DNA from 4 places in the Pantoea sp. R13S299 genome. Region 4 is predicted to be linked to each of the others. Evidence: riboswitches for the same ligand, from Rfam matches in the RefSeq annotation. Region 4 holds a riboswitch; each other region holds the start of a gene.
The links. A riboswitch is a leader RNA that binds a small molecule or an ion and turns the genes downstream of it on or off. The one in region 4 is predicted to bind thiamine pyrophosphate.
Positions count from the first base shown of each region.

Region 1: it holds a riboswitch for thiamine pyrophosphate, as region 4 does, so the genes downstream of both, thiB (thiamine ABC transporter substrate binding subunit) here and ACN1CO_RS15680 (FAD-dependent oxidoreductase) in region 4, are expected to answer to the same signal.
Region 2: it holds a riboswitch for thiamine pyrophosphate, as region 4 does, so the genes downstream of both, ACN1CO_RS16890 (TenA family protein) here and ACN1CO_RS15680 (FAD-dependent oxidoreductase) in region 4, are expected to answer to the same signal.
Region 3: it holds a riboswitch for thiamine pyrophosphate, as region 4 does, so the genes downstream of both, thiM (hydroxyethylthiazole kinase) here and ACN1CO_RS15680 (FAD-dependent oxidoreductase) in region 4, are expected to answer to the same signal.

Region 1 covers NZ_JBLYEF010000002.1:430,880-436,482, forward strand. Annotated here, with positions in the region: gene ACN1CO_RS12920 (DedA family protein) at 1-471, shown strand, start outside; gene thiQ (thiamine ABC transporter ATP-binding protein ThiQ) at 475-1,176, opposite strand; gene thiP (thiamine/thiamine pyrophosphate ABC transporter permease ThiP) at 1,163-2,770, opposite strand; gene thiB (thiamine ABC transporter substrate binding subunit) at 2,746-3,732, opposite strand; TPP riboswitch at 3,779-3,881, opposite strand; gene sgrR (HTH-type transcriptional regulator SgrR) at 3,917-5,578, opposite strand.
Region 2 covers NZ_JBLYEF010000003.1:512,919-518,521, forward strand. Annotated here, with positions in the region: gene ACN1CO_RS16870 (EAL domain-containing protein) at 1-466, shown strand, start outside; gene ACN1CO_RS16875 (ABC transporter substrate-binding protein) at 508-1,443, opposite strand; gene ACN1CO_RS16880 (ABC transporter permease) at 1,467-2,222, opposite strand; gene ACN1CO_RS16885 (ABC transporter ATP-binding protein) at 2,219-2,941, opposite strand; gene ACN1CO_RS16890 (TenA family protein) at 2,938-3,639, opposite strand; TPP riboswitch at 3,709-3,811, opposite strand; gene ACN1CO_RS16895 (6-phospho-beta-glucosidase) at 3,873-5,303, opposite strand; gene ascF (PTS cellobiose/arbutin/salicin transporter subunit IIBC) at 5,340-5,603, opposite strand, start outside.
Region 3 covers NZ_JBLYEF010000001.1:1,818,794-1,824,396, reverse strand. Annotated here, with positions in the region: gene ACN1CO_RS08800 (hypothetical protein) at 1-331, opposite strand, end outside; gene ACN1CO_RS08795 (PAAR domain-containing protein) at 312-1,691, opposite strand; gene ACN1CO_RS08790 (PAAR domain-containing protein) at 1,691-2,161, opposite strand; TPP riboswitch at 2,722-2,818, shown strand; gene thiM (hydroxyethylthiazole kinase) at 2,853-3,641, shown strand; gene thiD (bifunctional hydroxymethylpyrimidine kinase/phosphomethylpyrimidine kinase) at 3,638-4,438, shown strand; gene ACN1CO_RS08775 (GntR family transcriptional regulator) at 4,491-5,177, opposite strand; gene ACN1CO_RS08770 (mannitol dehydrogenase family protein) at 5,278-5,603, opposite strand, start outside.
Region 4 covers NZ_JBLYEF010000003.1:278,537-284,139, reverse strand. Annotated here, with positions in the region: gene ACN1CO_RS15695 (alkene reductase) at 1-647, shown strand, start outside; gene ACN1CO_RS15690 (ArsR/SmtB family transcription factor) at 664-978, shown strand; gene ACN1CO_RS15685 (cysteine hydrolase family protein) at 1,225-1,770, shown strand; TPP riboswitch at 1,834-1,953, shown strand; gene ACN1CO_RS15680 (FAD-dependent oxidoreductase) at 2,085-3,029, shown strand; gene thiS (sulfur carrier protein ThiS) at 3,013-3,210, shown strand; gene ACN1CO_RS15670 (thiazole synthase) at 3,213-3,968, shown strand; gene ACN1CO_RS15665 (HesA/MoeB/ThiF family protein) at 3,978-4,946, shown strand; gene ACN1CO_RS15660 (ASCH domain-containing protein) at 4,956-5,369, opposite strand; gene ACN1CO_RS15655 (DsbA family protein) at 5,593-5,603, opposite strand, start outside.

The sequences.
Region 1 (5,603 bases), on a different contig from region 4:
GATAAAACCGAGCACGCCCTGCATCAGCACAGCATGTTTACGATTCTGGTGGGGCGCTTTGTTGGCCCTACGCGTCCGCTGATCCCGCTGGCGGCCGGTATGCTGGAGCTGCCGGTGCGTAAGTTCCTGCCGCCGAACCTTATCGGCTGCATCCTCTGGCCGCCGCTCTATCTGCTGCCCGGGATTCTGGCGGGTGTGGCGATCGATGTGCCGAAGGCCGCGCAGGGCGGCAGCTTTAAATGGCTGTTACTCGGCGCAGCACTGCTGATCTGGCTGGGTGGCTGGTTATGCTGGCGCTGGTGGCGCAGCGGCAAGAGCCGCGACTGGGCGACCGCCTGGCTGCCACCTGAACGCCTGCGCTGGGCAGGACCGCTGGGGCTGGTGATCGCTGTCGCGGCATTTGCTGGCATTCAGTTCCATCCGATGATGCCGATTTTCCGCCATCTGCTATGGCAGGTTTTCTTCGCCTGACGCTTAACGACGCGGGATGCCGAGCACTTCGGCCTCCCGCGTGTCGCCCGACAGCAGCTGTCGGGTCTCGCCATCCCAGTAAACCCGTCCATCCACAATCACCACGCTGCGCGGCGCAATCTGCTGTGCATCTTCCAGACTGTGCGACACCATCAGCAGCGTGATGCTGCGCGCTTCACAAACCGAACGCACCAGTTGCAGCATCTCTCCGCGCAGCGCGGGATCCAGCGCAGAAAAAGGCTCATCCAGTAGCAGCACCGGCCGATCACGCAGCAGACAGCGTGCCAGCGCCACTCGCTGTCGCTGTCCGCCCGACAGCTCGCCCGGCAGACGGGTCAGCAGATCGCCTAATCCCACCTGATCGGCCAGCGCGGCCAGCTGCTGACGCTGCTCAGCGCTGAGTTTTAATCCCGGATGCAGCCCCAGCGCCATGTTCTGCTGCACGCTGAGGTGCGGAAACAGGTTGTTCTCCTGAAACAGCATCGAAACCGGTCGTCTGGCCGGGACGCTGTGGGTGTGATCCTGGCCGTCAATCATCAGGGTGCCCTGTTTCACCGGCAGAAAACCGGCGATCAGGCTCAGCAGGGTGCTTTTTCCGGCTCCACTGGGGCCGAGAATCGCGATGCGCTCCCCACGCGTGGCAGTGAGGCTGAAGCGCATCGGCAGATGCTGATAAAGGTATGTGAGGTTATCAAGAGTCAGCATGGCGGCCTGGTAATTTTTCCATTAGCGTGAACAGCAATAAGCAGAGCAGCAGCAACAGCAGGGCGGTGACCGCGCCATCTGCGCCACGATAGGCACCAATCTGCTGATAAAGGTAGAACGGCAGTGTGCGGAAGTCGGCACTGCCAAACAGCGCCACCACGCCGAAATCACCAATCGACAGCACGCAGGCAAAGGCCAGCGCCTGGGCCAGCGGACGTTTCAGCGCCCGCAGTTCTATCAGCCGCAGCCGGTTCCAGCCGTGGATATCCAGTGAATCGCAGAGTCTGCCGTAGCGCTCGGCGACATCCCGCATCGGGTTTTCCAGCACTTTCAGCGCATAGGGAATGGCGATCAGCGCATTGGTAAAGATCACCAGCCCCTCAGCCGAATCGGGCAGGCCGATGGTTGCGTTGAACAGCAGGAAAAAACCGGTGGCGAGCACGATGCCTGGCATCGCCAGAATCAGCATGCCGCTGGTGTCGATCAACTGTGCCGCAATCGGACGCTGACGCAGACGCAGCTCGCGACTGCTCCACAGCAGCATCATGGTCAGCACCACACAGATCAGGCCGGCACCGAGGGCGATGCGCAATGAGGTAAAGGTGGCCTGCCAGAGGTCAGGCTGCGCCAGCGCGCCACGCAGTCCGCCGTGCAGACCATCGACGATGACCGCCGCCAGCGGGGGCAGCAGCAGAATCAGCGCCAGCAGGATCAGCAGTGCATCCATCAGCTGTGCTCCGCGCGAATCCTGCGGATCACGCCAGCCGTTCAGCTGGCTGCTTCCGGCAGGAATCGCTTTACTGAAGCGCTGGCTGAGCAGCACCAGCGTCAGACAGCAGCCGAGCTGGATCAGCGCCAGCAGCGCTGCACGTCCGGGATCGTAGTCATAACTCAGCGCCTGGAATATCGCCAGCTCGATGGTGGTAGCCTGCGGACCGCCGCCCAGCGACAGTACAGTGGCAAAGCTGGCGAAACAGAGCATAAAGATCAGCGCACCGGTCGGCAGCAGCTGACGCCGCAGCCACGGCCACTCCAGCAGACGGAAATGATGCCAGCCACGCAGGTCAAGCTGTGCCGCTAGCTGACGCTGTTCTGCTGGGATGCTCTCCAGCGCCTGCAGCATCAGGCGGGTCGCCAGCGGCAGGTTAAAGAAGACGTGCGCCAGCAAGATGCCTGACAGACCATAGGGGGAGAAGTGATAATTCAACCCTGCCAGCTGGCACAACTGCGCCAGCCAGCCGACTCGACCATAGACGGTCAGCAGACCGAACACCGCGACCAGCACCGGCAGCACCAGCGTCATGGCGCACAGGCGCAGAAGCAGCAGACGACCAGGAAAACGGCGTCGATAGAGCGCCCGCGCCAGCGGTATAGCAGGCAGCAGCGACAGCAGGGCGGAGAGCAGCGCCTGACCGAAAGAAAACATGATAACGTGATGCAGGTAGTCATCCTGCAGCACGCCGCGCAGGTCCGTGTCCGGCGCGGCACTCCAGAGTGCGCCAAAGGCCAGAAACGCCACGATGGTCAACAACACCGTGGCGAGGGAACCGGGAATCAGCCAGCGCGGCATCAGCGGCTGACGGCGCGTTGCCACTGGCTTATCCAGCCCGAACGCTGGCTGGCAACCTCTTCCGGCGAGAACTGCAGAGCAGTAGAAGGCACGTTAAGCGCCGCGAAACCGGCAGGCAGCGGCGTGTCGATCACCGGGTACATCCAGTTGCCGGTGGGGATAGTGCGCTGGAAGTCAGGCGAGACCATAAACTTCATGAACTGCTGTGCCAGTGCTGGCTGTTTGCTGCTGGCTAACTGCGCGGCAACTTCGACCTGCAGATAGTGACCCTCTGCAAATGGCGCCGCGGCGTAGTTCTCTTTCTTCTCTTCGATGATGTGGTAAGCCGGAGAGGTGGTGTAGCTCAGCACCAGATCGCCTTCACCCTTGAGGAACAGACCATAGGCTTCACTCCAGCCTTTGGTGACCGTCACGGTTTTCTGCGCCAGCTTTTGCCACGCCTGTGGAGCCTGATCGCCATAGACCTTCTGCATCCACAGCAGCAGACCTAATCCGGGAGTGCTGGTACGGGGATCTTCATAGATCACCCGCCACTTCTCCGGACTGTCGACCAGCTCTTTCAGGCTTTTTGGTGGATTTTTCAGGCGGGTTTTGTCATAGACAAAGGCGAAGTAACCGTAATCGAACGGCACGAAGGTGGTGTTATGCCAGCCGTCGGGCAGTTTTAATTTTGAGGTATCGACCTGACTTTCAGCAAACAAGCCGGTTTTCTGCGCCGCCTGCACCAGATTGTTATCCAGTCCCAGCACCACGTCCGCTTTACTGTTTTTGCCTTCCATGCGGACGCGGTTCAGCAGCGAGACACCATCTTCCAGCGTGACGAATTTCAGCTCGCAGTTGCACTGGGCTTCAAAGGCTTTTTTTACCGCCGGGCCAGGACCCCAGTCAGCGGAGAAGGAGTCGTAGGTGTAGACCGTGAGAACCGGCTTGGCCGCCAGAACGGGGGCGGAGAGTAACAGCAGCACCGGCAGAACTTTGTTTAACACTTTGCGCTCCTTCAGGAGTATAGGGGATGAGTCGCAAAGGATCTGAGCACAGAGGCCTCTCAAATCCCTACGTCGGTATTAACCGAATCAGGTTCGACGGGTATTTCTCAGCTGCTTGCTTGTGGCAAGCCGCACCCCGTTGAGAACGTCACATTCTAGTCATTTCAGCGCCGGGGCGAAAGCGTCACAACGCCGGTGGCGCGAACCAGGCCGATTTAAAATCAAACCAGCCCAGCGTATTCATCCGGACGCCGCGCATGCTGCGCTGTCCTTCAAGCAGCAGCCAGTGATGAAACAACGGATGCAGACCAGCTTCTTCGACCAGCTGTTTACTCCATTCAGCCAGCGGCAGCGTTTTCTCGCGCCAGCGGGCCGCATCGCCATGCCAGTCGATCGGCAGGCAGTGATGCAGCAGTGGGATCTCATAAAGCTGCGCAAACAGCGAGTAATTAAGCGGCAGGGTGAAGTTCACGCTGCCCAGCCAGATGTCACTTTCCGCGTCGCCCTGATACCAGCTTTCGTAGCTGATCTCACGGGTCTCCAGCGTGACGCCATGCTCTGCCAGCAGCGGACGCAGCGCATTAGCGATGCCTTCATGCTCCACGTGCTGGCTGTACCAGGTCAGCGTCAGATGCGTTAAGCCGGGCGGTTTTTCCACGGGCGTCAGGTCGCGCCGGTGATGCCAGCGTGGCAGCAGACCATACGCCGGAAACCAGTAGCGCTGATAGCCGACACCGGCGTGATTGAGCAGGGCGATGGGGTTAAACAGGTAGCTGACCCAGCGTCGCACTGCCTCGTTGCGGCCCTGCTCTGAACGCTGGTCAAACAGCAGATAGTAGCAACCCTCTTCAAGGCGGCTCTCCTCCTGAACTTCATCGGCGCTGTCGCCCTGCAGACGGACGCCGGCATAGACCAGCTCATCGCTGATGTCGGGCAGTACCCAGATAGAGACATCATCAATCAGCGCGCGAAAACCGAAGTAGTCATCAAACGCTTCGATCTTCAGCTGGCTCTCCTGATTGCGGATCACCCGGTAAGGACCGGTGCCAACGGGCTGGCGGGCAAAGTCGTGCAGCGTGGGCCATTCGCGCGGCAGGATCATCGCACTGACGCTGCCCAGCAGCCAGGGCAATCCCTCGTCAGGCTGGCTTAAACGGATATCCAGCGTCCAGGGGGCGGGCGAGTCGATCTGCGCAATATGGGAAAAAAGCGGATGCGGGCGCTGACGCTCCAGCGTCGCCAGCACATCCTCCATCTCCAGTTCTCTGCCGTGATGGAAGCGAATCGCCGGACGCAGGAAGAAGCGCCAGTGAAGCGGGGACGTCTGCTGCCAGTGGTGCGCAATATCGGGTTCGATTTCCCCGTTTTCCTCATTTATCCGCGTCAGACCGTTGAAAATCTGTCGCGCAATGTGGGTTTCCGAGCGCCGCAGCGCCGAGCCGGGCAGAAGATTGAGCAGCGGACGATAGTAGAGCACCCGCAGGATATGCTTGCCCTGCCGGAAACTGCGCCCCAGATGCGCGCTGATCATCTGACGCACCTGGTTTTTATCACCTACCAGCTGGACCAGTTGATCGATGCGATCCTGTTCCAGCAAATCCTCGGCACGCTGCTGCTGCAGGGCAAGGCCGGTGTAGCAGAAGGTAAGCTGCGATCGCTTGCCGCGTCCGGCTTCAGCCTGCCAGATCAGCCAGCCTGCGGCCTGCATCCTGTTGAGCAGATTGCGCATATGGCGGCGCGAGCAGTGCAGCAGATCAGCCAGTTCGCTGAGCGTAATCTCCTGTGTCTGACCCTGACAGCTTTGCCACAGGCGGATGAACTGCTGCTTCAGACGTGATGAGGACATAAAAGGGGAACTCCCTGTGAAAAGC
Region 2 (5,603 bases), 230 kb from region 4:
TTTCGCCAGACCCGATTTCGCAGATCATCTGGTGGCGAAACTGGCGGCGGCACAGTTGCCCAACGCTATTCTGGGCATTGAGTGTCTGGAGAACGAACTGATCACCAAAAGTGATGTGGCGATCAAAGGGCTGGAAGCGCTGAAATCGCACGGCTTTGTGATCTCGCTGGATGATTTTGGCGTTGGCTACAGCAACATCAGCTATCTGCAGGATATCCCGCTGGACGTGATTAAGATTGATCGCTCACTGATCTCACGTATGGGTGAGGATGATGCATCAAAAATCATCGTCAGATGCATTATTCAGATGCTCAAAGAGCTTAATTACACCGTGCTGGCCGAAGGCGTCGAAACAGAGGCGACCCTGGGATTACTGAAAACCTACGGTTGCGATCAGATTCAGGGTTACTTCTTCTCAAAACCGCTGCCCGCCAGCGACATTGAACACTGGCTGTATCAGAAATAACGCTAGTAACCTGCCCGCAGCGCTCGCTGCGGGCTCTCTTATTACTCACTGCCGATGGCGTAGCGTTCAACCGGAGTGATGCTTTTAATCAGTTTGTTATCAAACATAAATTGCTCATAAGCCTGATAGCGTGCGCGATCCAGTTTTGCCGGATCGGCGGCAAACAGTGGCAGCGTGGCACGCCATGCCTGATGGTTTAACGGCGTTTTCAGTTCCGGATGCGCGCGGGCAAAGGCCAGCCAGCTCTCTTCAGGATGTGCCTGCAACTCCGCATTCCCCTTCTTCAGTGCCCGCAAAAACTTCTGAATTTTCTCCGAGTGCGCCTCATCACGGTTAGCGACAATAATCAGCTCGTCGTAGGCCGGAACACCATAATCTTCGACGTTGAGCACCACCGGTGCTTTACCCGCCAGTTTCATCTCCAGCGCTTCAATATTGCGATAGCCGCCGATCACCGCATCCACCTGGCCGGTCATCAGGGCGCTGGTGAGCTGAAAATTGACGTTAACCAGCTTCACCTGATCGGCTTTGACACCGTCATGGGCCAGCATGGTCGCCAGCGTTGCCTGTTCAATGCCGCTGACCGAATAGCCGATGCGTTTCCCTTTTAAATCCGCCGGTTTTTTTACCGTTTTATCTAACGTCATCAGCGTGTTCAGCGGCGTGTTAATCAGCGTGCCCACTCGCATCAGCGGCAGGCCCTGATCGGCGAAGAAATGCAGCTGCGGCTGATAGGTGATTGCTAAGTCCGCCTGCTTTGCTGCTACCAGACGTGGCGGCAGCGCCGGATCGGAAGGCGGCACGATGTTAACGTCCAGCCCTTCGGCTGCAAACGCGCCGGTCTGCTGAGCCACCATAATCGGCGCGTGATCGGGATTGATATACCAGTCGAGCACCAGCGTCAGTTTTTCCATCGCCTGAGCCTGGGTTGTTAAGGAGGCGCTGAACAGCAGGGTAAACAAAGGTAGTTTAGTCATGGGGTTTCTCATTGTTGAGGTCATTAAATTGTCTCGGGGTCCCAGGTGATCAGGCGGCGCAGCAGGAGATCGACAGACAGCCACAGCGCCAGCGTCATCAGCACCAGAATGAAGAGCGCGGCGAAACACATGTCGCTCTGCATCCGGGCGTTGGCATTCAGCATCACGAAACCCAGCCCTTCTGCTGAGCCGACCCATTCACCGATGATTGCCCCGATCGGCGCGACGGCCGCCGCCATCCGCAGGCCCGAACCCAGCGCGGGTAGCGCCGCTAACAGCCGGACATGACGCAGCTGCGATGCCTGTGAAGCGCCCATAGTGCGAGCCAGATCGAGATAGCCGGGCGTGACGCGACGCAGGCCATCAAAAAAGGTGGAGGTGACCGGGAAGAAGATCACCAGCACGGCCATGGCGACTTTGGCGCTCATACCAAAGCCAAACCAGAGCACCAGCAGTGGTGCCAGGGCAAACACCGGAATCGCCTGGCTGGTGATCACCAGCGGCATCATCCAGCGCTGTAACCACGGCGAAAAGGTCATGCCCAGTGCCAGCACACCGCCCAGCAGCACGCCGAGCGCCATGCCGGTGAGGATCTCGATCAGCGTAATCAGCGTGTGATGGCGGAGGTAGTCCGCGTTCTGGCACAGCGCGGCGGCGACCGCAGCGGGCGAGGGCAGCAGAAACGCCGGAATAGAAGTCAGGGTGACGAGCCACCACAGCGCAATGAATCCGGCAAACAATGTCACTCCCCGGCGAAGACCGGCGAAACGTGATCTCATCCGGCTATCCTGCTTAGCTGCTTCAGCAATGCGACCTGACTCTGCAATACCTGTAGGTCATCGGCGGCCCGCGGTGGCTGGCCCTGCAGGGGCGGGCAGGTTTCTATCCCCGCAGAACCGATCACCAGCAGGTGATGACTGAGCCGGCAGGCTTCAGCAGCATCATGGGTAATCAGCAGCACGGTGTGCCCGACCAGCACTTCCGCGGCCAGTGTCTGGATCTGCGTCCGGGTCAATGCATCCAGCGCGGAGAACGGCTCATCCATCAGCACAATCGGCTGACGGGTATAAAGGGTGCGGGCCAGCGCCGCGCGCTGACGCATCCCGCCGGAGAGTGTCGCGGGCCTCGCACTGGCACAGTGACTCAGACCGACCCGTTCCAGCAGATGCTGCGCCCAGTCGCGATCGGCTTTCTCTCCGTTCAGGCGGCTGGAGAGGCAGACATTCTGTTCCACCGTGAGCCAGGGATAGAGCAAATCCTGTTGCCCCATCCAGGCGATGCGGCCGGTCAGCGGCAGACCGTCGCTGCCGCTAATCAGTCCGGAAGTTGGCGGCGTCAGACCGGCAATGACCCGCATCAGGCTGCTTTTACCCACGCCGCTGGCACCCAGCAAGGCGGTAAATGCGCCGCCCGCGATCTCCAGATTAAGCTCGCTGAAAAGTGTCTGCTGACCCAGTGTCAGGCTGAGCTGGCGAACTGAAATCCCCGGCGGATTCATGGACTGACCTGAATAGAGTCAGCGCGATTGAGACCCATCTGCCAGAACGCCGCTTCCAGCCGGGTCGCGGTGGTGAAAATCTCTGACAGCGGGTCAAAACGGTGTTCACCCGCGCGCTGCTGAGCCAGCGTTTCAAACAGCATGAGTGAGGAACCGACGCCCGCCAGGTAGGCTTCATCGCCGTAGTTCTCAATCCATGCGGCGTAGGGATTTCCCTCAAAGCGTGTCGCAGGATCGTCCAGCAGCGTCAGGCCAATTTCAGCGTAACCGGCCACACACGGCATCAGCGCCGTCATCAGCTCCAGCGCATCTCCGGTGTGACCCACGTCCAGCACGTAGCGGGTGTAGTTGATCGTTTCCATTGCCTCGGGTTCACTCGCCATCGCCGCCTCGCTGATGCCCCATTGCTGGCAGTAAGCCAGATGCAGCGGCAGCTCGCTGACGATGGCGTTAAGCGATGCGGTCGCGCTGCGTAACGCGGCTGGCTCTGAGAGTTTGCTAATCAGCAGACCCCAGGCACGGGCGAAGTGCAGCAGGAACAGATAATCCTGGGTGAGATAGTGGCGGAAGGCGGGCGGTGGCAGCGTGCCCTGACCGAGTTGCTGCACAAAATCGTGCCTGACATAGGCGTGCCAGTGACGGCCCGCCTGCTGGCGCAGACGACCATAAAAGCCGGTTTCGAAAAGCGGATGTGACATGGGATCTCCAGTAACAGGGAGATCCGGGCATACGGTCTGGAACAGGGGATAGTGCAGGAGATGACGCAGAAAAATCTGCCGACCCGTCCCTTCGCTGGCATGACCCAGATCAGGTTCAAAGGGTTCGGCTTACGCCATCTCAGCCCATTACAGGACACCCCTCGGAGACATTGGTTATACGATAATTAGTGCCGGAGTACAACGGCACGCGAGTGCGTTATTTAGTGACAACGTCACTCAAGATCGGCCCCGTTGCTGGCAATTACTTTCTTATACCACCAGAAAGACTTCTTGCGCGTGCGCGCCAGCGTGCCGTTACCCAGGTCGTCACGGTCAACGTAGACGAAACCGTAGCGCTTGCTCATTTCACCGGTTGAGGCGGCAACCAGGTCGATGCAGCCCCAGCTGGTGTAACCCATCACCGGCACGCCATCTTCAATGGCATCACCCATGGCGCGGATGTGTTCACGCAGATAGCTGATGCGGTAATCATCATTAATCTCGCCTTTCGTGTCGATTTCATCGCGCGCGCCCAGGCCATTCTCCACCAGGAACAGCGGTTTCTGATAGCGGTCATACATCATGTTCATGGTAATGCGTAAGCCAAGCGGATCGATGCCCCAGCCCCACTCGCTGCGCGGCACATGGGGATTAGGCAGGGATTTGACCACATTGGCGGCGCTGCTGTTCTGCTCGTTCATCTCCGCCGAGGCGCAGCGTGAGGCGTAATAACTGAACGAGACAAAATCGACGCTGTTTTTCAGAATGTCGGCATCACCCTCTTCGATCTCAAGCGTCACACCTTTCTCCCGGAACACCCGCGCGGCATAGGCCGGATAAGCGCCGCGCGCCTGCACATCGATAAAAAACAGGTTTTCGCGATCTTTATCCAGCGCCGCCCAGACATCTTCCGGCTTGCTCGACCACGGATAGAAGTTGCCGCCTGCCAGCATGCAGCCAACCTGGTTAGCCGGATTCACTTCATGCGCGATCCGCGTGACCAGCGCGCTGGCAACCAGTTCGTGATGTGCCGCCTGATACTTCACCTGCTCCTTATTCTCACCCGGTTCGAACACCAGACCAGCTCCGGAAAACGGGCTGTGCAGCAGGATATTGATCTCGTTAAAGGTCAGCCAGTATTTCACCAGCCCATCAAACGCCTCGAAACAAGTGCGGGCGTAACGGGCAAAAAAGTCGACCATTTTGCGATTGCGCCACGAGCCATACTCCGTGACCAGATGCATTGGCACATCAAAGTGGCACAGCGTCACCAGCGGTTCGATATGATATTTCCGGCACTCTTCAAAGACGGCACGGTAAAAGGCGATGCCTTCCGGATTAGGTGTCAGTTCATCGCCATTGGGATAGAGACGGCTCCAGGCAATTGAAGTGCGAAACACGCTGAACCCCATCTCCGCCATCAGCGCGATATCCTCCGGATAGCGATGATAGAAATCGATGGCATCATGGCTGGGGTAAAACTCATCGTCACGCAGGGTAAAACGCTTTTCCAGACCTAGTTTGACCGGCATACGGTGCGGGCCATGCGGGATCATATCAACGGTGGTTAAGCCCTTTCCGCCCTCACGATAGCCGCCTTCACTCTGGTTGGCGGCCAGTGCACCGCCCCATAAAAACCCTTGCGGGAACCTTGAATCAGACATGCAATCCTCTTTTCAGGGTCAGCGTGACCCTTTCCTTTAGTGGCTATTAATTGCGCTAGTGCGTTCTGTAACGGGCGCAGATTGTGCGGCGGTCACGGATTCGGATTCACTTTCTGTTTCAGGAATATCTTCAAACCCTAACAGTAGCGTCAGCACAAACGACAGCACCACCGACAACACCATGACCGCACCGACCCAGACAATACTCATGGGATTAGCCGGGTCGAAGAACTGTACGCTGGTGAACAGGCCCGGTGAGGCCATCGAATGGCTGGCCAGCCCGCCAATGCCCGCGACCGC
Region 3 (5,603 bases), on a different contig from region 4:
CGGTGTACTGATTAGGAAGTTCTTTAATAAATCGAATTTGTTCATTATCCATTCCTCTCGTATGGAATGAGTTTTCTTTAAAGTATAATGCTTTAATAAAGAATGCATCACGCATAAACGAGAAAAAGAACCCCCCATCCTGATAAATCAAAACTTCTGCTGGTCTTGCTCCAAATTTATCGACAAATAACGAGCAAAGAGTCATGAATTTTCTCTTGGCTAATTTGTCATAAATCACGTAAGAAGCATAATTAATTATTCCGAGAATCAAAAAGATCCCAGCTATTTCAACTCGATGTATCATCAGAAAATTAATTGCCAAAAACGTCATACAACTGTTCTCCGCCTAATTCCCCAACCGCACTTCCCACTGTGCTACCAGCGTACCCTAAACCAACACCTGCAATAACGGTACAGACAAGCCCGCCAACACCAGCAGTACCAACGCCGATTGCGACGCATAATGGTATAGCCCCGCCACCAGCGAGAACACCGCCACCAGTACCCAAAGCAAAACTACCAATCTCAGTATACTTTTTCTTGGTACATTCAGCTTCGCGACCAACAGAACATGCCTCATGGATTTCGTTAAGAGAATGGAGTCCGCTAAAACCAATGCCTAAATAACCAGTGTAACGCATTGCTTTTACGTATTTAGCTGCCCGTGCGATATGTGTAGCATAACCGTCAATGTCACTAATCCCCGTTTCATTCCATTTGTGGGTAATAGAGCTACTGGACAGGCCGAGTGCATTTTTTATTTTGGTATACTCTCCGAACTTCATAGCTTTATTCAGGAAGTTGACTTTGAGTATGGATTCAAGCTCTTTAAACAACTGGCTACGTCTTATATAAAATTGTTCACCAATTAATGCACCACGAGTTATGTAGGTATTCTTATATGTTTCTTGAATCTCTTTGAGTATTTTTTCGATACTCTCAAAGTATTTTCCAACAGGATCAGCAGCAAGGCCAATTCCATTATCAGCGTAGTTGGTGAAATTTGCTATGGTAGCGTAATGTTTGTGCAGTAAGTTAGCTTCCTCATGCGTCAATGGGGCCAATGCTGCATCGACTTGCGCTTTCGCGGCTTTCATGTGGGCGATCTGTTCGTCGTCCTGCTTATCAGGATCAACCAGAAGCATAATAGAACCGGCTTTGTATCTTTCGTCTGCACCGTTCAGCGTAGCGAATAGCTCTTTGGCTCCTGCCGGTGGGTTTTCGGTGAATAGCAGACGTTGCCACGCTTCTGTAGTCCCTGCATAGGGGAGAACGGCAAAACCTGCGTCGATACCTGTTTTCTTTTTCGCTACCTGGGCGTGTTGTTCCGGCTCTGACTCAATCGGCCCTGGTAGTACAGGCATCTTGACGAGGTGAGATAGATCGGTGTGCGTTACTGTTGGTTCTCCACCCAGTTCGTAATAATCATCCCAATTTGAAGGAACGAACTTCGATTTGCAGGGGCAGGAGCTATAACTGTCCAGAGTTCCGGCAATCCTTTTACCATGTATGTCATCGTCATTAAGCCCGCCGCAAATACGGTAATGGCCTGGATGTTTGCCACAGGTAACTTTATGACCTTCACACGCCATGTCTTTATCGAAAAACTGGTGATCGGTACAACCTTCGAGGATTCTGCCGCCGCAACCAGTCTTATCACCTCTGAACAGAAAGTAACCTTTAGCTGCCATTAGTGCTTACTCCCTGGCATGGTTAACAATCCTTTCGGCAATGTGTCACCTTCTCGGAAGATTAGTCTGCTGCCGGATTGTGGTGTTGAGATTATTTCATCGCCATTATCAAGCATACTTCCAACGAGTGCCGCAGATGCACCCTGCATAATACGTGCTTCACATGCACCTGAAATAATAGTTGCTTCACTGCCGTCAGCGTAAACAGCTTTATCTCCAACTCGTGCCATTTTATAACCGCCAGCTGTACTGCTTCCCGAAGCATTGCGGAGCACTCCGCCGTTAAGGGTAAGGCTTCCTGCTACAGCGAATCGAAAAATGTAGATTAGTGGGCGGCTAACTTGTTTGTTAAAATCTTCAAACTCTTTGCGTATATTGCTGTCACAGCTTGCTATAAAATCTTCGTCGTAGAGTTGTTGTAAAGAGGATTCCCTGAGTTCATGCGTTATCTCGTTAGTGTATTGCTTCATAAGTCCCTTTACTTGTTATGGAAATAATCACGATGGTCATTTTACAAGCAATGGCTACATGAGCAACAAGAATTTGACCTAGTGAAACTGCGTTTCGTAATTGAAAGTTAGTGGATAGAGCGATGCTTTGTATGATTGCTTGAACTATCAAACACGCATTTTGGGCACTTCCGGTTTTTACGTCGGCAATGTCTAACTATCAGGTGCTAATAGTGAAAGCTCGGAGCTTCGAGGATCCCGTGAACGTTAATAAGTTTATTAAGGGAGGCTTACCCTCAAGTAGTTTGTTAATGACGTTTCGGGCTGCACCTGTGAGGTTATAGATCCCGTTCTTTGCTTTATGCTAGTCGCGGATCTGTTTGGGTAGCTTTTCATTCACCGGGCGTTGCCTGTAAAGGCGGTTTAAACCTCAAAGTAATATCTGCTCCTTTTTTATTCTCTGGGGTTGAGGTCAAAAAGGGGGGATACCTATTTTCACGGTGAACAAGCGATAGCTTGAAGGGTCGGCTTGCATCAGTAAGCAACATCTCCTAATCTGGCAAAAAATATAGTGATTCAATCTAAACGACTCGGGGTGCCCTTCTTTGTGAAGGCTGAGAAATACCCGTATTACCTGAACTGGATAATGCCAGCGTAGGGAAGTCTGATGCCTGACCGCATTCGCCTTCTTGTTCGCCGGTTGGGAGCTACGATGACACATCAATCTCAACACCTTTCTGCCGCGCATTTCGCGCCCATCCTGCACACTTTCCGCCGTCAGTCACCGCTGGTGCACTGCATGACTAATGACGTGGTCCAGAACTTCACCGCCAATGTGTTGCTGGCACTCAATGCCTCACCGGCGATGGTGATTGATGCTGAGGAAGCCGCAGAGTTCAGCCGCTTTGCGGATGCGCTGTTGATTAACGTGGGCACCTTAACCCGCGAGCGCCAGCAGGCGATGCAGGTTGCCGTCACTGCCGCCCGTGAGGCGGGCAAACCCTGGACGCTCGATCCGGTTGCCGTTGGTGCGCTGACACTGCGCAGTGACTTCTGCCAGCAGTTGTTAAGTCAGCAACCGGCGGTGATCCGGGGAAATGCCTCAGAGATTCTGGCGCTGGCGCAGCAGGCCAGCGGCGGGCGCGGTGTCGATACCCTGCATCAGGCCGATGCGGCACTTGATGCGGCACAACTGCTCGCCGGGACCTGGAACACGCTGGTAATCGTTACCGGTGAAGTGGACTACGCCACCGATGGTCAGCGAATCCTCGCCATAAGCGGTGGAAGTCCGTTAATGACGCGGGTGGTCGGGACCGGCTGTGCGCTCTCTGCCGTGGTCGCGGGCTTCAGCAGTCTGCCTGGAGATCGGCTGATGAACGTCGCTGCTGCCTGCCAGGTCATGGCCATGGCGGGGGAAAAGGCAGCGGCGCAGGCGTCCGGGCCAGGCAGCTTTGCCACCGAGTTTATCGATGCACTCTGGACGCTGGAGGGGAAATTATGAAGCGGATTAACGCTCTGACGATTGCCGGGACCGATCCCAGCGGTGGTGCCGGTATCCAGGCCGATCTGAAAACCTTTTCGGCTCTGGGAGCCTATGGCACCAGCGTCATTACCGCGCTGGTGGCACAAAACACGCAGGGCGTGCAGTCGGTTTATCGCATTGAACCGGACTTTGTGGCCGCACAGCTCGATTCGGTGCTGGATGACGTACGCATCGACAGCGCAAAAATTGGCATGCTCTCAGAAACGGCCATCGTGGAGCAGGTGGCGTCCCGGCTGAAACGCGCTGAGATCCCCTTTGTGGTGCTGGATACGGTCATGGTTGCGAAAAGTGGCGATGCGCTGCTCTCGCCAGACGCCGTGGCCAGCGTACGTGAACTGTTATTGCCACAGGTCTCGCTGATTACGCCTAATCTGCCGGAAGCGGCGGCGTTGCTGAATTGCGCTATTGCCAAAGATGAGGCGGAGATGCGCGAGCAGGGACGGGCCTTGCTGGCCCTGGGCTGTCAGGCCGTGCTGATGAAAGGTGGTCACCTGGCGGCGGCGGAAAGCCCCGACTGGCTGATTACGCGCTCCGCAGAGCAACGATTCAGTACGCCGCGCGTGAATACCCGTCATACGCATGGTACTGGCTGCACACTGTCGGCTGCTTTAGCCGCGTTGCGTCCGCGCCATGCTGACTGGGCAGCGACGATTAGGGAAGCCAAAAACTGGTTACAGCAGGCGCTATTACAGGCGGACTCACTGGAGGTCGGGAAGGGTATCGGGCCGGTTCACCATTTTCATCAGTGGTGGTAACGGCGAAGGCCCGAATTGGCCTGTTAATCAGGCAATGCGGGCGGTTTCAGGTTCAGGGTGCTTCAAACCAGGCGCTGTTACGTTCGGCAATCGGGGTGATCGAGAAGATCATCTCCTGCAGGTGACGACGCATCGCCGCTTCGGCGGCATCCGCATCGTGAGCCTTCAGCGCGGCATAAATCTCTTCATGCTGCTCAATCACTTTTTCCGGCGGAGAGACTTCACTCAGCGTCAGGAACCGCACCCGGTCCATGGCGGCTTTAATGTTCTCCACCGTCTCCCAGGCCAGCTTGCAGTCAATGCTTTCAGCGATCAGGCGATGAAACTCATCATCCAGTGTCAGAAAGCCCTGGCTGTCATGCCGCTCAGCCGCCATGCGCTGCAGCTGCAGATTATGTTCCAGCGCCATCAGGGCTGGATCGTCAATCTCCATCGCTGCGCGACGCACCACTGACACTTCCACCGCCTCCCGGATAAAGCGACCATCCGCCACCCGCTTAGCGGAAATTTTGCGCACGAAGGTGCCGCGCTGCGGTAATACCTGTACCAGTCCGGCTTCGGCCAGCTTGATGAACGCTTCGCGCACAGGCTGGCGTGAGACGTTGAAGCGCGCGGACACCTCTTTTTCAGAGAGCAGCGAACCCGGCTGAATTGCGCAGGTGACGATATCTTTGCGCAGATAACGGTAAATCTGCTGATTCACCGGTTCGCTGGTAGTAATGGTATAGGCGATCGACATGCAGCAATATCCATATTACGGCTGGCCGGGGCCAGCACGATGGGAAAGTGTCAGTCTAATCAGGGCGCTGCGTCTGCGCCAGCGCTTTGTTACAGAGCCTTTAGCCGCGGTTGAGACAATGATGCACCGTGGCACGGGCTCCCTGAGTAGTCAGCTGCTGATACCAGGCAGTCAGTCGGGCGACCACATCTTGATTTTGCAGCAGATCCTCGCCAAACACTTCGCGAAGGGAAAGTAACGCCCGCACGCGAGCTTCGCCATCTTCGCTGGCGGCAACGCACTCAGCCAGTTGCTTCTGCATCGGGTCGCGGATCTCAATCGGCTGACCCTTTTCATCAACGCCGCCGACATAGCGCATCCAACCCGCGACGCCCAGCAGCAGCAGGTCACAGTCGCTGCCGCGCTGCAGGTGCCAGCGCAGGCTAT
Region 4 (5,603 bases):
AGATCGTGGCGCTCTACCGGCGCGCAGCGGAGAACGCCAAAGCAGCCGGTTTCGACGGCGTGGAACTGCACTCTGCTAACGGTTATCTGATTAACCAGTTTATTTCAGAACATACCAACTTCCGTACGGATGAATATGGCGGCTCAGCGGAGAATCGTCTGCGTTTCCTGCGCGAAGTCGTTGAGGCGGTCAGCTCAGTCTTTGGTAGCCATCGTGTGGGCGTCCGGTTTGCGCCGCTGTTTTCGAGTACCGACGAAGAGCGCGTCTATCTCGGTCTGGTTGAAAGCGATCCCCACGCGACCTACATCCGTGCCGCGCAACTGCTGAATGAGCTGGAAGTTGGCTATCTCTCGATTGCCGAAGCGGACTGGGATAATAGCCCGGATATGCCAGAGAGTTTTCGCGTCGCACTGCGCGAAACATTCCGATCTCCGATCATCTATTCGGGACGTTACACGGCTGAAAAAGCGCAGCATGTGCTGAAAAAAGGCTGGGGCGATCTGTTTGGTTTTGGCCGTTCGTTTATTGCCAATCCCGACCTGCCTGCGCGCATTCAATCAGGTTATCCGCTGAATGAGGTCGATAATGCCTCCCTGTATGGCGGCACTGAGAAAGGCTATACTGACTATCCTGTTTTTCAATCCTGATACTCTGTGAGGCGGCATGTCCCCCGAAAATGCCCTGAAGTTACTGTCCAATCCAACCCGGGTGGCAGTGCTGAAGTGGCTTAAAAATCCTGAAGAAGCGTTTGCGGGCTATACCCAGCTCTATCCCTTCGATCAGTACGGCGTTTGTGCCAGCCTCATACAGGACAAGGCGGGCTTATCACAGCCCGCCACGTCGTTATGCCTGAAAGCGCTTCACAGTGCCGGGCTGGTCGAAGCCAGCAAAGTCGGGAAATGGACCTATTATCGCCGCGCCGAACCGCGTATTCGGGAAATCACCGACGCGGTGACGCAATCACTTCAGGCGCTTTAAAAGCGTCAGCGTTCAGGGTAATGTAGATTTCAGTCCCCTTGTTCCAGGTGTGACGCCTTACGAATTGATCAACTCAGGATCAGAAAATGTTTATGTCAGTTCTGTCTTTCACAACCGTCACCACCACCGTGCTCAGCGGCGGCGTGGGCGACTCTGTGACTGGCACCTGACACAACAGATTCCCTCTCCCCGCCGAACCGGACGGGGACCTGCTCTCCGTTCTTAAAAACTGAATGGAGCCAGGTCATGATGACATCTGAAAGTGCACTTTTAATCATCGATATGCAGCAGGGCCTTTTTCATGGTCCAGCGGCGCCTTTTGCCGCAGACAACATTCTGTCGAATATCACTCTGCTCATCACCAAAGCACGGCAGTCTGACGTGCCCCTCTTTTTTGCACGCCATATTGGCCCCGATGATTCCCCTTTCAACGAGCAAAGCCCGCTGACCCACCTGATACCGGAACTGCAGGTTAACCCGCAGTCAGATGTCGTCTTTACAAAAAGATATCCCAGCTGTTTCAGAGAGACCGGCCTGCAACTTCAGCTTAAGCAAAGAGGCGTGAAACAACTGGTGATAGCCGGGATGAAAACCGAGTTCTGTGTTGATACCACCTGTCGCGCCGCACCGGAGCTGGGTTTTAAGGTCGTGCTGATTTCCGATGCGCATACCACCGTCGATAATCCGCACCTCTCTGCGGAAAAGATTATTGGTCATCACAATCAGACGCTGGCAGGACCCTTTGTGACGCTGGCAACCGCCGCTGACTGGCCGTCCGGTTCTGCCCGTTAATCCCGCTATTCGGGTTTTGCACCCTGCACGCGGCTTGACGAAGCTGCCCGCTTAACTTACAACTAAACCCGTCAGGGGAGTCTCGCCAGAGAGACTGAGAGGCTAATAGCGCATTGCGCGGCTTAGCGACCCTTAGAACCTGACCCAGTTGATACTGGCGTAGGAAGACGGGTATCGCATCAGATACTTGCCGCAGGGGCGCGATCGCGACGTCTCTGCTTTTCCCCTCCGTATCACGGGTCTTCGTTAACTGATAACGAGGCCACAGTGAAATATCTCATCCTGAATCTCTCTCTTCCTCGCCGGTGGATACCATGAGCCGCTGGTCGGTGCTTGGCAGCGGCGTGGCCGGGCTATGTGTCGCCACACTGCTTGTGGAGCGGGGAGAAACTGTCGAAATCATTACGCAGCCGGACTGTCGTGCCGCCTCACACTGGGCGGGCGGCATGCTCGCGCCCTGGTGCGAAGCGGAAAGCGCGCCGCCGCAGGTGATCGAATGGGGCCAGCACGCGGCGGGCTGGTGGGCGCAACGCGTGGATGGCGTGGAACAGCAGGGCACGCTGGTGGTGGCGCCACCGCGTGACAGCCGCGAACTGACGCGCTTCGCCAGCATGACGCAGCAGCATCAGTGGGTCGCGCCCGGAGAGATTGAACCGGCGCTGGAAAACCGCTTTGCCCGCGGCCTGTTTTTCGCGGCGGAGGCGCATCTCGATCCCCGCCGCGCGATGCAGCAACTGCGCGACAAGCTGCAGCAGGCTGGCGTGTCCCTTCACAGTGGAAAACCCAGCGGCAAAATCATCGACTGCCGTGGCATCCACGCCACGGATGAGCAGCCCACGCTGCGCGCCGTGCGAGGCGAAATGCTGATCCTGCAATCACCTGACGTTCAGCTTTCCCGTCCCGTCCGGCTGCTGCATCCACGCTTTCCCTGCTATCTGGTGCCGCGTGCAGGCGGGCACTTCATGCTGGGTGCCACCATGGTCGAAAGCCATGACAGCAGTCCGATCAGCGCCAGGGCGATGATGGAGCTGCTCAGTGCCGCTTATAGCCTGCATCCGGCGCTGGCCGAAGCGCGCATTGTGGAGAGCGGCACCGGTCTGCGTCCCGCCTACCGACAGAACCTGCCGGAAGTCCGCTATGAAAATGGCCGTTTCTCGCTAAACGGGCTTTACCGTCACGGCTTTTTGCTGGCGCCGATCATGGCTGAAAAACTCATGCTGCAACTCACACAGGAGATGACTCATGCGAGTTCAACTTAATGGACGCACGATTGAAACCGATGCTGGCACGCTGGCAGAGCTTATGACGGAGCAGCAGATTGACCCGCGCACCGTCGCCACAGCACTGAACGGCGAGTTTGTGCCACGCAGCCGTTATGCCAGCCAGATGCTTGAGGCGGGCAGCCAGCTGGAAATCCTGTCACCGATGCAGGGAGGTTAACCATGTTCTATCAATTCACTCCGCAATCCCGCTTTCTGCTCGGCACCGCCGGTTATCCGTCACCGGACATCCTGCATCAGGCGATCGACGCGTCAGGCGCAGAAATTATTACCGTCAGCCTGCGTCGGGAAGGCAGTGAAGGCGGAGCCTTCCGCACGCTGCTGCAACAGCTCAACAAACGTATTCTGCCGAACACCGCAGGCTGCCACACGGTGAAAGAGGCGGTGACGACGGCGCAGATGGCGCGTGAACTGTTCGATACGCCTTGGATCAAGCTGGAAGTCATTGGTCATGCCGACACGCTGCAACCCGATCCCTTTGCGCTGGTGGAAGCCGCGCGGATCCTCTGCGCTGACGGCTTCCAGGTCTTTCCCTACACCACCGAAGATCTGATTGTCGGCGAGAAACTGCTGGAAGCGGGCTGTGAAGTGCTGATGCCCTGGGGCGCGCCGATAGGTTCCGGTCAGGGGCTGCGCAATATCGAAGGGCTGCGCACGATGCGTGCGTGGTTTAAAGATGTGCCGCTGATAATTGATGCGGGCATCGGATCGCCGGGCCAGGCGGCGCAGGCAATGGAGATGGGTTTCGACGGCGTGCTGCTCAACACGGCGGTGGCAAAAGCGCGCGATCCGGTGCGGATGGCCGGGGCTTTTGCCGCCGCGATTCACGGCGGGCACGAGGCGTTTCAGGCGGGATTAATGGAGCAGCGCGACATGGCGTCAGCTTCCACGCCCATTTTTGGTCTGGCACAGTTTTAAGGAGCGGCAATGGAGCGTTATCAGCGACAGACCATGTTGCCGGAGATTGGCGAAGCGGGGCAGCAGCGGCTGAGCGGGGCACGTGTGCTGGTAGTGGGCGCGGGCGGCCTTAGTGCGACGCTGCTGCCGTTACTGGCAGGCGCGGGCGTCGGGTTTATTCGACTTTACGATGGCGATCGGGTCGAGCTGCACAACCTCCACCGGCAGACGCTTTTTGGCATCGACGATGTAGGGCAGTCAAAAGCAATCTGCGCTCAGCGCGCGCTGGCGCAAAGAAATTCTGACTGCCACGTTGAGGCGCATTCACACTCGCTTAGCGCCAGTCAGCTGCCGCAGGCGCTGGAGGGAATCGATCTGGTGGTGGATGCGGCGGATAACTTCGCCATCACTTATCAGCTATCAGACGCCTGTTATCCGCGCGGCCTGCCGCTGATCTGCGCCTCAGTACTGGGTCGCAAAGGCTATGTCGGCGGATTCTGCGGCGGTGCGCCTGGCTATCGCGCGCTGTTCCCGCAATTACCCACGTCGTCAGGGAACTGCAACACGGCTGGCGTGATGGGACCTGCGGTGTCAACGCTGGGCGCAATGCAGGCGCAGATGGCACTGAGCGTGTTGCTGGAACTGACGCCATCGCCACTCGGCTGCATGATCCACTGCGATTTTGTGGACTGGCATGTGCGGCAGTTTCGCTTTGACGATGCGCCAGAACCGGACGCGCCAGGCACGCCGTTTATCGATCTGCCGATGCTGACGGAGGACGATTGCATTGTGGAGTTGCGCAGCGTGGAGGAGGCACCGGTGAGTGTGGCCGGGCAGGTGTTACGGATTCTGCCGCCGCAGATAGCGGCCTGGCAGCCGCCGTCCGATCAGCGCGTGGTGCTGGTGTGCGCCAGTGGTATGCGAGCAGCACAGGCGGCTGAGAACCTCGCCGCGCGGGGTGTTACGCGGCTGGCGCTGATGGCGGCAAACACGCTGTAAGGTGCGGGTTTAGATCACCTCGACCAGCTGGAACGTCTCGAAGATCAGCTCCATTTCGCTGTGGAAATAGCCTTCACGTTCAAAGTAGCGCTGATGTTCCTGCCGCCACTGGTCGAGGCTCAGATCGCCTTCACCCTCCAGCATCGCCATCTCGGGCGTCACGCGATCAAAGCGCGTCAGGAACAATCCGGTGGTACGAATCACGCAAACGGGCTTTTTTTCGCCGTTCAGCACAATGCTGTAACCGCCTGGCTGCGGCAATGCTTCCTGCTCCTGCCAGCTGCGTAACGAACCGCAGGTGGCGACCTTCTTTCCGGCAATAATCAGCGTCGCGAGTTCGCTGGCTAATTCCGGGGAATCACCAAATGCATCTGTGAATGCACCGGGATATTTGTCCTGTATCTGTTCAAGCGTCATCGCCATACGCTAATCCTTAATAAACAAAGCGCCTGACCGGCGTAAATACAGGCCAGCGACGCCGTTAAGATGATGGTGCAGCAGTGTAAATACTGCTGATAGCGGTACAGCTTAACCGGCCTGCTCATGGGAAAACAGGCTTAATTATCAGGATATTGAGATTGCGTGCTTGCTGGATCACAAAGGAGAGAGACAGTGTGGCGCGGCCCGGTGCTGCCGCGCACAAGAACTAACCAGCCA